3 regions of the Massilia hydrophila genome follow, and region 2 is predicted to be linked to each of the others. Evidence: predicted binding sites of a transcription regulator. Region 2 holds the regulator's gene; each other region holds the start of a gene.
What was found. Region 2 encodes sigma-54, which starts transcription at its own class of promoters, with help from an activator protein. Its sites were predicted from a motif close to TGGCANGNAANCTGCTTT; they were not measured.
Positions count from the first base shown of each region.

Region 1: LE190_RS15110 (DVUA0089 family protein) is a predicted target of sigma-54. The motif match lies at 2,352-2,369, and genes of this name have one in related genera.
Region 3: hmpA (NO-inducible flavohemoprotein) is a predicted target of sigma-54. The motif match lies at 2,215-2,232, and genes of this name have one in related genera.

Region 1 covers NZ_JAHYBX010000006.1:75,381-79,502, reverse strand. Annotated here, with positions in the region: gene dinB (DNA polymerase IV) at 100-1,212, shown strand; gene LE190_RS15115 (recombination-associated protein RdgC) at 1,301-2,197, shown strand; gene LE190_RS15110 (DVUA0089 family protein) at 2,415-3,050, shown strand; gene LE190_RS15105 (catalase) at 3,173-4,122, opposite strand, start outside.
Region 2 covers NZ_JAHYBX010000002.1:501,578-505,699, reverse strand. Annotated here, with positions in the region: gene LE190_RS09440 (enoyl-CoA hydratase/isomerase family protein) at 1-329, opposite strand, end outside; gene hpf (ribosome hibernation-promoting factor, HPF/YfiA family) at 474-827, opposite strand; gene LE190_RS09430 (RNA polymerase factor sigma-54) at 886-2,370, opposite strand; gene lptB (LPS export ABC transporter ATP-binding protein) at 2,388-3,149, opposite strand; gene lptA (lipopolysaccharide transport periplasmic protein LptA) at 3,146-3,709, opposite strand; gene lptC (LPS export ABC transporter periplasmic protein LptC) at 3,742-4,122, opposite strand, start outside.
Region 3 covers NZ_JAHYBX010000004.1:54,583-58,704, reverse strand. Annotated here, with positions in the region: gene LE190_RS12200 (CatA-like O-acetyltransferase) at 1-563, opposite strand, end outside; gene LE190_RS12195 (APC family permease) at 565-2,034, opposite strand; gene hmpA (NO-inducible flavohemoprotein) at 2,261-3,448, shown strand; gene LE190_RS12185 (head GIN domain-containing protein) at 3,550-4,122, opposite strand, start outside.

The DNA of each region.
Region 1 (4,122 bases), on a different contig from region 2:
GGCGCGGCATGCCGCGCCTTTTTTTGACGTCCTGCAAGAAAAAACGGATACTGTATGAAATAACAGTAGTCGGCCTTGCCGTCACCTGACGACGTCGATGTGAATTCCCCGCTCCGTAAAATCATCCACTGCGATTGCGACTGCTTCTATGCGTCGGTCGAGATGCGCGACGATCCTTCGCTGCGCGGGCGTCCGCTCGCCGTCGGCGGCCGTCCCGACCAGCGCGGCGTGATCGCGACCTGCAACTACGAAGCGCGCCGGTTCGGCATCCACTCGGCCATGGCCACGGCCCAGGCCATGAAGCTCTGTCCGCAGCTTCTGGTGATTCCGCCGGCCATGGAAAAATACCGGATTGCCTCGCGCCAGATCATGGACATCTATCGCGACTACACCGAGCTGGTGGAGCCGCTCTCGCTCGACGAAGCCTACCTCGACGTCAGCGACTCTCCCCACTGCAAGGGCAGCGCCACCCTGATCGCGCAGGAGATCCGGCAGCGCATCTTCGACACCGTCGGCATCACGGCCTCGGCCGGGGTGGCGCCGAACAAATTCGTGGCCAAGATCGCGAGCGACTGGAACAAGCCGGACGGCCTGTTCCTGGTGCGTCCGGACGAGGTGGATGCCTTCGTCGCCGCGCTGCCCGTGAAAAAGCTGTACGGCGTCGGCAAGGTGACCGCCGAGAAGATGCACCGCCTGGGCCTGCAGACCTGCGGCGACATGCGCCACTGGAGCATCGAGCGCCTGACCGAACACTTCGGCAGCTTCGGCTACCGCCTGTACAAACTCTGCCGCGGCATCGACGAGCGCGCAGTCAATACCTCGCGCGAGCGCAAGTCGGTCAGCACCGAGGAAACCTATACGCCCGACGTGCCCAGCCTGGATGCCTGCCTGAAGCTGCTGCCGGAACTGGTCGAGCACCTGCTGGGCCGTATCAAGCGCAATGGCGCTGAGAAATTCATCCACAAGCTCTTCGTAAAAATCAAGTTTTCGGACTTCCAGCAGACTACCGTCGAGTGTGCCGGCCACGCGCCGCACATGCCGACCTACGCGCGCCTGATGGAAACCGGCTGGGCCCGTCACAGCCGGCCGGTACGTCTGCTCGGCGTGGGCGTACGCCTGGGCGATACCGAGACGGCCGAGCAGCTGCGCCTGTTTGACGACGTAATGCCCGGCGCCATCGTCGAGGCCATTGACGGCTCGGCAACAGATTAATTTTTTCCCGCCGCTGCCGGCCGTAATGTCCAGTTGGCAGCGTAGAATGTCGTTCCCTTGAAATACTGAAACAATCGGATAACAGCGTATGTGGTTCAAGAATCTCCAGATTTACCGCCTGCCCGCTCCCTGGGCATTCAACCCCGAACAAATGGAAGAAGCGCTGCAGTCGCAGGCTTTCACGCCCGCCAGCAGCAATGAACTGCTGCGCCAGGGCTGGGATTCGCCACGCGGCAATGGCAAGCTCGTCCACGTCGTCAACAAGCAGATGCTGATGATGCTGGGTACCGAGAAGAAGCTGCTGCCGAGCTCGGTCATCAACCAGGTCGCCAAGGCCAAGGCCGCCGAACTGGAAGAGCAGCAGGGCTTCCCGCCCGGTAAAAAAGCCATGAAGGAACTGAAGGAGCGCGTGGCCGACGAGCTGCTGCCGCGCGCTTTCTCGATCCGCAGCAACGTCTGGGTCTGGATCGATCCGGTCAATGGCTGGCTGGTGGTGGACGCGGCCAGCCCGTCGAAGGCGGACGACGTCATCAAGCTGCTGCTCAAGGCCGTGGACCGCATGCCGCTGGAATCGCTGCGCGTGCAGCGCTCGCCGGTGGCCGTGATGACCGGCTGGCTGGAAGCGGACGAAGCGCCCTACGGTTTCACCATTGACCAGGACACCGAACTGCGCGCCACCGGCGAAAGCCGCGCCGCCGTGCGCTATGTGAAGCATACGCTGGAGCCGGACGATATCCGCCGCCACATTGCTTCCGGCAAGCAGTGCACCCGCCTGGCCATGACCTGGAACGACCGCATCAGCTTTGTGCTGACCGAATCGCTGGCGATCAAGGGCGTCAAACCGCTGGACGTGATCAAGGAAGGCGAAGCCGTCACCTACAGCGACGATGAGCGTTTCGACAACGACATCACCCTGATGACGGGCGAGCTGGCCAAGCTGCTGGCCGACGTGGTCGAGGCCCTGGGCGGCGAAGCCAAGGCCTGAATCCCTGGCCGGTGCGCGCTGGCACCGGCCATTTCCCTGGAAAACAAGGTGTTTCCAAGCACCTTCCGCCAAAGGTGGGAGGGCGTCGTCGGCGATCTTTACAGCGTATCTAGTGCCGCGAAAAAAGTTCGTTATTTAACATTGACTTAACAATTGGCACGTTCCTTGCTAAAAGTTTTCGGCAACTTCCGATTAACTTTCAGGGATGACCGCCAAGATGAAACTCAAACAGCTTTTCGCCATTGCATTGCTCGGCTCGGCCTCGCTGGCACAAGCCGCCAACCTCTCGTTCACCGGTAATTTCACCTACGATAACGATGTCCAGCGCTTCAACTTCACGCTGACCGAGGCCGGGAAGGTGACGCTGCGCAGCTGGTCATACGCCGGCGGCGTGAACGCCGCCGGACAAACCATCCTGCGCGGTGGCTTCGATCCCATCCTCGCCCTGTTCAGCGCGGACGGCACCCGGATCGCCGAGCAGGACGACGCCGGCTGCAGCCTGGTGGACCCCGACGCGGTAACCGGGTCCTGCTGGGATGTCAACCGTAGTGCAGATTTGCTCGCCGGTAACTACATCGTGACAATCCAGCAATATAGCAATTTCTCACTTGGGGATTTGTCCGCTGGATACACCTACGATGGCGTCGATAACCGCAATTTCCGTGATGGTTTCGTCGATGAAAACGGCGACCGCCGCGATTCGCACTGGGCCTTCGACATCCTGAATGTCGCCAGTGCCGAGATCCCGCCGGATGAGCCGGGCGAGGTGCCGGAGCCGGCTTCGCTGGGGCTGCTTGCCGCAGGCACTGCGGGCCTGGCGATGGCACGCCGCCGTCGCAAGCTGCAGGCCTGAGTGCTGGCTGGCGTGATCCGGCTGTCGTGGCCGGATCACGCCAGGCAAGGGCTGCCATTATTGGGTGAAATAATATTTCAATAATTTCATCTAAATGAAATAAAATTTCACCCTTGTGCAGGCTATTTGGCAGCGATTTCTTCGCTCGTTGCCGGCTCGCGCTGGCCGCCATCCCCAGTTTCGGGCTTGCCGTTCGAATACGTCGGCCCCGGCCGGTTCTGGTGCGGCGCCGGCTTGCCCGGCAGGGGCGCCAGGGCCCTGGCCTTGTCCAGGTCGATGCCCGCCACCTCGGCCACGCGCCGTCCGTAATCCTCGTCGCAGTGCCACAGGTGCCACACCATGCGGAGCTGGATCGGTTCCGGGCATTGCTTCAGGTCGCCGCCCACGTTGCTGACCAGGTCATCGCGCTCCCAGTCTTCGAAGCTGCGGTAGCGCGCGCCCGCCTGGCCGTAGTCGTCCATCGTGCGCGTGCTCTGGTAGCGGCCCAGGTGGCCTTCCACGTACTGGTGGTACTCCTTTTCCGGCTTCGGCGCCTCGTCGTAGCCGCCCATCAGGCTCGGTTCGTAGTTGATGTGCTTGTCTTCGCCGCGGCCATCCACGTAGAACGTCATCTGGCCGTCGCGCTGGTTGGTGCGCGCCGCGGCGGCTTCCTGCGGCTGGTTGATCGGCAGCTGCAGGTAGTTCGGGCCGACGCGGTAGCGCTGCGTATCGGAATAGGACAGGGTACGGCCCTGCAGCATCTTGTCGTCCGAAAAATCGATGCCATCCACCAGCACGCCGGTGCCGAAGGCGGACTGCTCGGTTTCGGCGAACACGTTGTCGGGGTTCTTGTTGAGCACGAGGCGGCCCACCGGCAGCAGCGGGAACTGGTCTTCCGGCCAGCGCTTGGTATCGTCCAGCGGATCGAAATCGAGTTCCGGATGCTCGCCGTCGCTCATGATCTGCACGCAGAATTCCCATTCCGGAAACTCGCCGCGCTCGATCGCCCCGTACAGGTCGCGCGTGGCGTGGCTGGTGTCGTGCGCCTGGATCTCGGCCGCCTGGCTGGCGGTGAGGTTGCGCACGCCCTGCT
Region 2 (4,122 bases):
ATCACCGCGATGTACGGCTTCGGATAGAAGTGGATCAGGTGGTTCAGCGCGTATTCCTCGGTGAAGAAATCTTCCAGCAGCGCGCTGCCGCCCATCGGCGTGACGCGCCCCATTTCGTGGAAGAAGCGGATGTCGCCGCCAGCGCACAAGGCCTTCTCGCTGCTGCTGGTGATCACGACCGCCTCGACGCCGGCATCTTCCTTCCATTGCAGCAGGATGGCGCTCAGGGCGCGCACCATGTCGAGCGAGAGCGAGTTCAGGGCTTTCGGGCGGTCCAGCGTAATGACGCCGGTGCGGTTGGCGACGCGGGTCAGGACGGTGTCGGTCATGATGGGCTTCTGTGGTCGAAAAGACATGTATTCTACAGAAGTACAGCGCCAAACCGAAGCACTGAAAAGTAACAACTGATGATTTGCGGAAAGCAAAAAGGGCGTCCCTCCGACGCCCTTGCGATTGGTGGCTACGGCCCGTCTTTACGCGGCGGCAGCTTCTCCGTTGTCCGGAAGGCGCTTGTGCGCCACGTGGCTATGGTCTTGCAACATGGATTTGTGTTTCAGAACCTGTCGGTCCAGCCTGTCCATCAGCGTATCGATCGCCGCATACAGGTCTTGCGCGGCGCTGGCCACATGCAAAATCTTGCCCGACACCTGGAGGTTGATCTCGGCTTTCTGCCTTTTTTCTTTTTCAGTGAGATTATCGATGGCGAGGAACACGTGGGTGTCGATCACGTGATCGAAATGGCGGGTGATGCGCTCGAGCTTATTCTGAACGTATTCACGGATGGCGGGGGTGACTTCGAGATGGTGGCCGCTGATTGTGAGGTTCATACACACTCCTTTGGAAAGGTGCCCCGCCCGCGCCACAAGGTGGGAGTGGGCAGGTGCTTTACAGGGATTTGCGGAGGCTGACGGGCGGAATCTTGAGCGCTTCACGGTATTTGGCGACCGTCCTGCGCGCAATGACCATACCTTGTTCCCCGAGCATCTCCGCGATCTTGCTGTCGGAAAGAGGATTCCTAGGGTCTTCTGCTCCTGTCAATTGCGCAATGAGTGCGCGGATCGCCGTCGAGGAGGCTTCTCCCCCCGCTTCGGTGGCGACGTGGCTTCCGAAGAAGTACTTCAGCTCGAACATGCCGTGCGGGGTCAGCATGTATTTCTGCGTGGTTACACGCGAGATCGTGCTCTCGTGTAGGCCTAGTGTATCAGCTATCTCACGCAAAACAAGAGGGCGCATGGCAACCGCGCCGTGGCTGAAAAAGTTGCGCTGGCGCTCGACGATCGCCTCGGCAACCCGCAGGATCGTGTCGAAGCGCTGGCGCATGTTCTTGATCAGCCACTTCGCTTCCTGCAGCTGCGCGCCCATCTGGCTTTCGCTCTTGCCCTGCTTGAGCAGGCTGGCGTACAGGTTGTTCACGCGCAGCTTGGGCATCACGTCCGGGTTGAGCGACACCGCCCAGCCGCTCTTGGCGCGGCGCACGATCACGTCAGGCACCACGAAGTCCGACACGCTCGAGGCGAAGGCCGCGCCCGGGTGCGGGTTGCACTGGCGGACCACGGCCTGCACTTCGCGCAGGTCTTCGTCGTCGCAGTCGAGCGCCTTTTTCAGCTTGGTGTATTCGCGCTGGGCGAACCAGCTCAGGTAGCCTTCGACGATGGTCAGCGCCAGGCGCCGCGTCACCAGCGGCACGCCCGGCATGCGGCGCAGCTGCAGCGCCAGGCATTCGGCCGCGCTGCGCGCGCCCACGCCCACCGGGTCCAGGCTCTGCACCAGCGCCAGCGCGCAGCGCAGCTCGTCCATCTCGATCTCGAGCTCGGCCGGCAGGCGCGCATGGATCTCGTCGAGCGGCTCTTCCAGGTAGCCGTTGTCGTCGAGCGCGTCGATCACCAGCTCGGCCAGCGCGCGGTCGCGCAGGCTGCAGCCGGTCAGGCGGATCTGCTCGGCCAGGTGCTGGCGCAGCGAAATGCCCTCGGCTTCCAGCTGCGGGCGGCCGTCCTCGTCGTCGCCGCTGCGTGCGCCGCCGCCTTCGCCGCCCCAGTCGCTCTCGCCCTCCCTGCCGTCGTCGCGCTCGCCATCGGCGGCGCCGTCCTCGAACCCCTCGCCTTCCTTCGGCGCGCCGGCATCAAGCGCTTCCTGGCCCGGCTGCGGCGCCTCGCCGCTGGCCGGCGCGCTGTTGATGGCGCCGTCGGCCAGCAGCCGCACCGAGCGGTCGAGCGGATCGTCGAGCCGCTCCAGCAAGGGATTGTCATGCAGGATCTGCTCGATCTCCTGGTGCAGTTCGAGCGTGGACAGTTGCAGCAGCCGGATCGACTGCTGCAGTTGCGGCGTGAGCGCCAGGTGCTGCGAGGTGCGAAGCTGGAGGGACTGTTTCATGCAGGAGGCGTTCGTGGCTACATGCGGAAGTGCTCGCCCAGGTAGACGCGGCGCACCGATTCGTCGGCGATGATGTCGTCAGGGCGGCCCGAGGCCAGCACCGCGCCCTGGTTGATGATGTAGGCGCGGTCGCAGATGCCGAGCGTCTCGCGCACGTTGTGGTCGGTGATCAGGACCCCGATGTTGCGCTCCTTCAGGAAGCGCACGATGCGCTGGATCTCGATCACGGCGATCGGGTCGACCCCGGCGAAGGGTTCGTCCAGCAGCACGAAGCGCGGGTTGGTGGCCAGGGCGCGCGCGATCTCCACGCGGCGCCGCTCGCCACCGGACAGCGACAGCGCCGGGTTCTCGCGCAGCTTCTCGATCTGCAGTTCGGCCAGCAGGGTGTCGAGCCGTTCGTTGATCTCGTTCTTCGACAGCGCCTTGCCGTTGGCGTCGTGCTGCAGCTCGAGCACGGCGCGGATGTTGTCCTCGACCGTGAGCTTGCGGAACACCGAGGCTTCCTGCGGCAGGTAGGACAGGCCCAGCACCGCGCGCCGGTGGATCGGCAGGCTGGAAATGTCGGTACCGTTGATGTCGATGGTGCCGGCATCCGACGGCACCAGGCCGACGATCATGTAGAAGGACGTGGTCTTGCCGGCGCCGTTCGGACCGAGCAGGCCGACCACCTCGCCGCAGTCGACCTGCAGCGAGACGTCGCGCACCACCAGGCGCTTGCCATAACTCTTCTGCAGGCCCTTGACGATCAGCGTGCTGCAAGCCGCGGATGCTGCCGTCATTGCTTGGCACCCTCGGCAGGTGCCGCGGCCGGGTTGCGGCGCGGCGCGATGATCAGGGTGCCGCGTCCGCCGCCGACCTTGCTGGCGCCGCTGACGTCGTTGCGCACCTGCGCCACCTGCTTGCGGTTGTCGTAGGAAATGAAGGGGCCGCGGATCTCGTTGCTCATGCGGCCGTTCTCCAGTTCGCGCACTTCGGCATTCGCGAACAGCTTCACCAGTTCGGCGCGGTCATCGTATTCGATGCGCTGGGCCTGGCCTTCGACCCACAGGTCGGGACCGCCGTCGCGCTTCTGGCGGAAGGTGGCGGTCTTGCCGTTGTTGGCGGTGAGGGTCACGCTCATGTAGCCTTCCGGCGTTTCCTTCATCAATGCGCGGTCCGACTTGAGCACCAGGGTGCCGCGCGTGATCACCACGTTGCCGGTGAGGATGCGGGTCTGGGTGACCTCGTCCACGTCGAGCGTGTCGAAGGTGATCACGGCCTGCTTGAGCGAATCCGCGCGCTCGGCCGAGGCGCCGAAGGCGGCCAGGCCGAGGAAGACGGCGACGAAGAGTTTTTTCATGTTGCTGGTCCTGGGTTAACCGCGCAGTGCTGCTAGCGCGCGCGGGGCGGATAGACGATCTGGCCACGGCTGGCCAGGTGCAGCTTCTGGGTTGCGTTGTTGGCCTCCATACCGGTGCCGTGCACGGTGGCGGCGCCTAGCTGCATCTCGATCGGAAGCCGGGTCCTGAGGATTTCCTCGTCGGGCAGGACGGTCAGGGCCTCGGTGCGCACGCGCAGCGCTTCGCTGGTGGGCGTGGCCGGACGCTGGATGTCGACCTTGCCGAGCAGTTCGACCCGGTGCTCCTCGTGATAGATCTCGGCGCGGCTGGCGACGATGGTCATGCGCGGCCGGCCGGGCGCCATGCCCTCCAGCACCGGCGCCTCGACCCGCGACACGTCGCCCTGCGGCGTGTGCGCCATGCGCCGGCCCGA
Region 3 (4,122 bases), on a different contig from region 2:
TGGTGGGCCTGCACCGAGAACGGCAGCTCCAGGCGGCCATGCGGGGCCTCGCGGTACTTGCCCCAGGCGAAGGATGGGATGTCCGGCTGCGCCAGCGAAGCGCTTGGATGCTGGATCGCCGTAAAGGCGAGCCAGGGAATGCAGGTCACGAACACCTGCTCCTTCGCCTGCAGCGGCGTGCGCGCCGCGTATTCCATGTTCAGGGCTTCCATCCGGCTGGCCGCCTCGCGCGCCGCAATGCCGCGCGCGACGAATTCGCGCAGGTCGTCGCTCCAGTCGAACTGGGCGAAGTTCAGGTCATGGTACTGGTTGGTCACCGTGAAGGACGGGATCAGGCGCTCGATGCGGATCACCTCACCGCCCAGCACGCGGTAGCGGAAGTTGTCCACCTTCAGTACGGCGCGCAGCACCGCGCACAGCAGCACGTGGAAAGGCGCCAGGCCCTGCTCGCGGCACCAGGGCCGGAAGTCCGGCAGCGCGAGCGGAAAGCAGATGTTGACCGCGGCGCTGTCCATCGCATCGAACAGCGCGAAGCGGTCGCGCCGCCGCTCGAATGCCTGCATTTTATTGGGGCTTGTTCAGGCGGCTGTGGCGCACGCTGTACAGGAAGTAGGTGGCCACGGCCACGGCCATCCAGATGAAGAACACGCGGAAGGTGGCCGGCGACAGGTCCTTCATGATGTACAGGCAGGCGCACACCGACAGCCCCGGGATCACGTAGGGACCGAAGGGCACGCGGAAGTGGCCCGGTTCGCCGCGGCCCTGCTTGGCGCGGATCACCGGCACCGCGATCGAGACCACGATGAAGGCGGTCAGGGTGCCCATGCTCACCATGTCCCACAGGAAGGTGGCGTCCACCAGGCCGGCCACCGTGGCCACCACGAGGCAGACGATGATGGTGTTGCTGACCGGGGCCTGGGTGCGCTTGTTGACCTTCTGGAAGGTCTTCGGGATCAGGCCGTCGCGGCTGATCGCGTACAGGATGCGCGTCTGGCCGTAGATCGTCACCAGGGTCACCGAGAACACCGAGACCACCGCGCCCGCCGACAACACCAGCGCCGGCCAGGCCTTGCCGGTCACGTTCTGCAGGATCACCGACAGGCCGGCTTCCTGGCCGGCGAACATGCGGGCCGGCTGGGCGCCCACTGCCGCCACCGCCACCAGCAGGTAGAACACGGTCACGATCAGGAGCGCCGTCAGGATCCCGATCGGCACGTTGCGGCGCGGGTTGTTCACTTCCTCGCCGGCGGTGGCGATGGTGTCCAGGCCGATGAAGGAGAAGAACACGGTGCCGGCGGCGGCGGTCACGCCGGCCATGCCGACGTAGCCGCTGTCCGGGTCGGGGCTGAAGAAGGGCGTGAAGTTGGCGGCGTCGAAGCCGGTGAAGGCGATGATGGCGAAGAACACCAGGATCGCCAGCTTGACCAGCACCATGATGGCATTGGTCGTGGCCGACTCCTTGGTGCCGCGGATCAGCATGATGCAGCACATGGCGATCAGGATTACCGGCGGCAGGTTGAAGTTGCCGGGACTGAAGTGGACGTTATGGTGGCTTGATACGAACATCGGCGAGCGCAGGTGGGCCGGAATCTCCCAGCCGAAGGCGTTCATCAGGAAGTTGTTCAGGTAGTCGGACCAGCCGATCGCCACCGCGCTGCCGGCCAGGCCGTATTCGAGCAGCAGGCAGGCGGCCACGATGAAGGCGGCGAACTCGCCCACGGTGGCGTAGGCGAAGGAATACGAGGAACCGGCGGCCGGCACCCGGCCCGCCAGTTCGGCATAGCACAGCGCGGTCAGGCCGGCGGTCAGCGCGGCCAGCAGGAAGGACAGGATCACGGCCGGGCCGGCCTTCGGCACCGCTTCCACCATCGTGAAGAAGATGCCGGTACCGATGGTGGCCCCGACCCCGATCATGGTCAGCGGAAACAGGCCGAGGGAACGCTGCAGGCCGCCGCCATGCGCGTCGTCATGGTGGCGTTCAGCCTGTTCAGCCTGTTTAGTACGGATCAGCTTTTGGCCCAGGGTCAGATTCACGGCAGGTCCTTTGGTTGTCTCATGTCGGCACTCTTAATAAAGCACCAATCAAACCAGCGATTATAGGGGTTTTGCATCACCCCAATAAATTTGTTTGATTAAAGATGCATTCCGGCAGTATCTTTTGCTACAATGAGCGCGTCCGCACTGCACTCGCCCTGCCAGTCCGGACCATTTTTTTGGCATTAAACATGTATAATTAATGCATCATTAAAGGATAACCACCATGATCTCGAGCGCTTCCCGCCCCTACATCGACGCTTCCGTTCCCGTCCTGCGCGAGCACGGCCTGGCCATCACCACCACCTTCTACCGCAGCATGTTCGACGCCCATCCGGAGCTGAAAAACCTGTTCAACATGGGGAACCAGGCCAGCGGCGTGCAGCAGCAGTCACTGGCCTCGGCGGTGTTCGCCTATGCCGCCAACATCGGCAATGCCGCGGCCCTCGGTCCGGTCGTGAGCCGCATCGTGCACAAGCATGCCGCGGTGGGCATCCGTGCCGACCACTATCCGATCGTCGGCCACCACCTGCTGGGCGCGATCAAGACCGTGCTGGGCGACGCCGCCACCGAGCCGCTGCTCAAGGCGTGGGAAGAAGCCTATACCTCCCTGGCGCGCCTCCTGATCGATGCGGAAGCGAAGATGTACGAGCAAGCCGGCGTGCAGCCGGGCGAAACGCGTGCGATGCGCGTGACCGAAGTCGCGCGCGAGAGCGACAAGGTGGTGTCGATCCGCTTCGTTCCGCTGGACGGCGGCGCCCTGCCGCCCTTCAAGGCTGGCCAGTACCTGAGCGTGGCGGTCGATTTCAACGATGGCCGCCGCCAGCTGCGCCAGTACAGCCTGTCGGATGCGCCAGGCAAGGACAGCCTGCGCATTTCCGTCAAGCGCGAGGATGGCGGTGCGCATCCGGCCGGCGCAGTGTCGACCTGGCTGCACGACAACGTGCACGTGGGCGACGTGCTGAACGTGATCCACCCCTTCGGCGACTTCCTGCCGGACACCGAGTCGAACGAACCGGTGGTGCTGCTCTCGGCCGGCGTCGGCATCACGCCGATGGTTTCCGCCCTGAACCGCATCGCGATGGTCAACCCGCAGCGCCGCGTGATCTTCGCCCACGCCGCCCGCAACCCGGCCCAGCATGCGCACCAGGCCGACATCGCCGCCGCGAAGGCGCGCATGCCACACCTGCACGTGGTGACGTTCTACGAGGAGACGGAAACGGAAGGCGCCCTGAAGGGCAAGATGGAACTGGCGCGCCTGCCGTCCTGGCCGCGCACCGAGACCGACGTGTACCTGTGCGGTCCGCTGCCCTTCATGCAGGCGCAATGGAATGCGCTGCTGGCGGCGGGTGCACCGGCCGGCCGCCTGCACCGCGAAGTGTTCGGGCCGGACCTGCTGGACAACCTGCTCTGATTTTCGCAGCGTGGGCAGGTCCCCTGCCCACGCGGTCGACGATCGCCAGCACTGCTGCGAAGAAGCACCGTTCGCGTATCACCGCGTGGTCGCTACCAACATCAATCCAGCAGCTGCACGTTACGGCCGGTAACGCTGCGCTGCGCCGGGTGTCCATACACCTGGATTCCGCCCGAGCCGCCGCCGTGCGCCACCAGCGACTGCCTCACGGTGGCGCGAATCCCACCCGAACCGTCCGCCGCCAGGTCGGCATCCTGGGTCGCCAGCGCAGCCAGGTCGAGGCTGCCGGAGCCGGCCACGCGCGCATTCAGCGAACGCACGGCGCCGCCGGCCTGCAGCACGCCGGAACCGGCGACACTCACGCGCGCATAGTCGCCGCGGATGGCACCGATGTGCATGCGGCCAGAGCCTGCCAGGCCGAGGTCGGCGCTGGCGCTGCTCAGCGCAGCGGCATCGAGCACGCCCGAGCCGCTGACGCGCGCGTGCAGGCTGTCCACCTTGCCCGAGAGGGCGACCGTCCCGGAACCGCTCTTGCGCACATCCAGCGGCGCGCCGGCCAGCTCGCGTACCGCGACCTGGCCCGAGCCGGAGGCGCGCACGGCGCTCAGGCGCGGGGTCGTGTACACCACGCGCACCGGGGTCTTGCTGCGCAGCTGGCGGTCGTAGGCGATCTT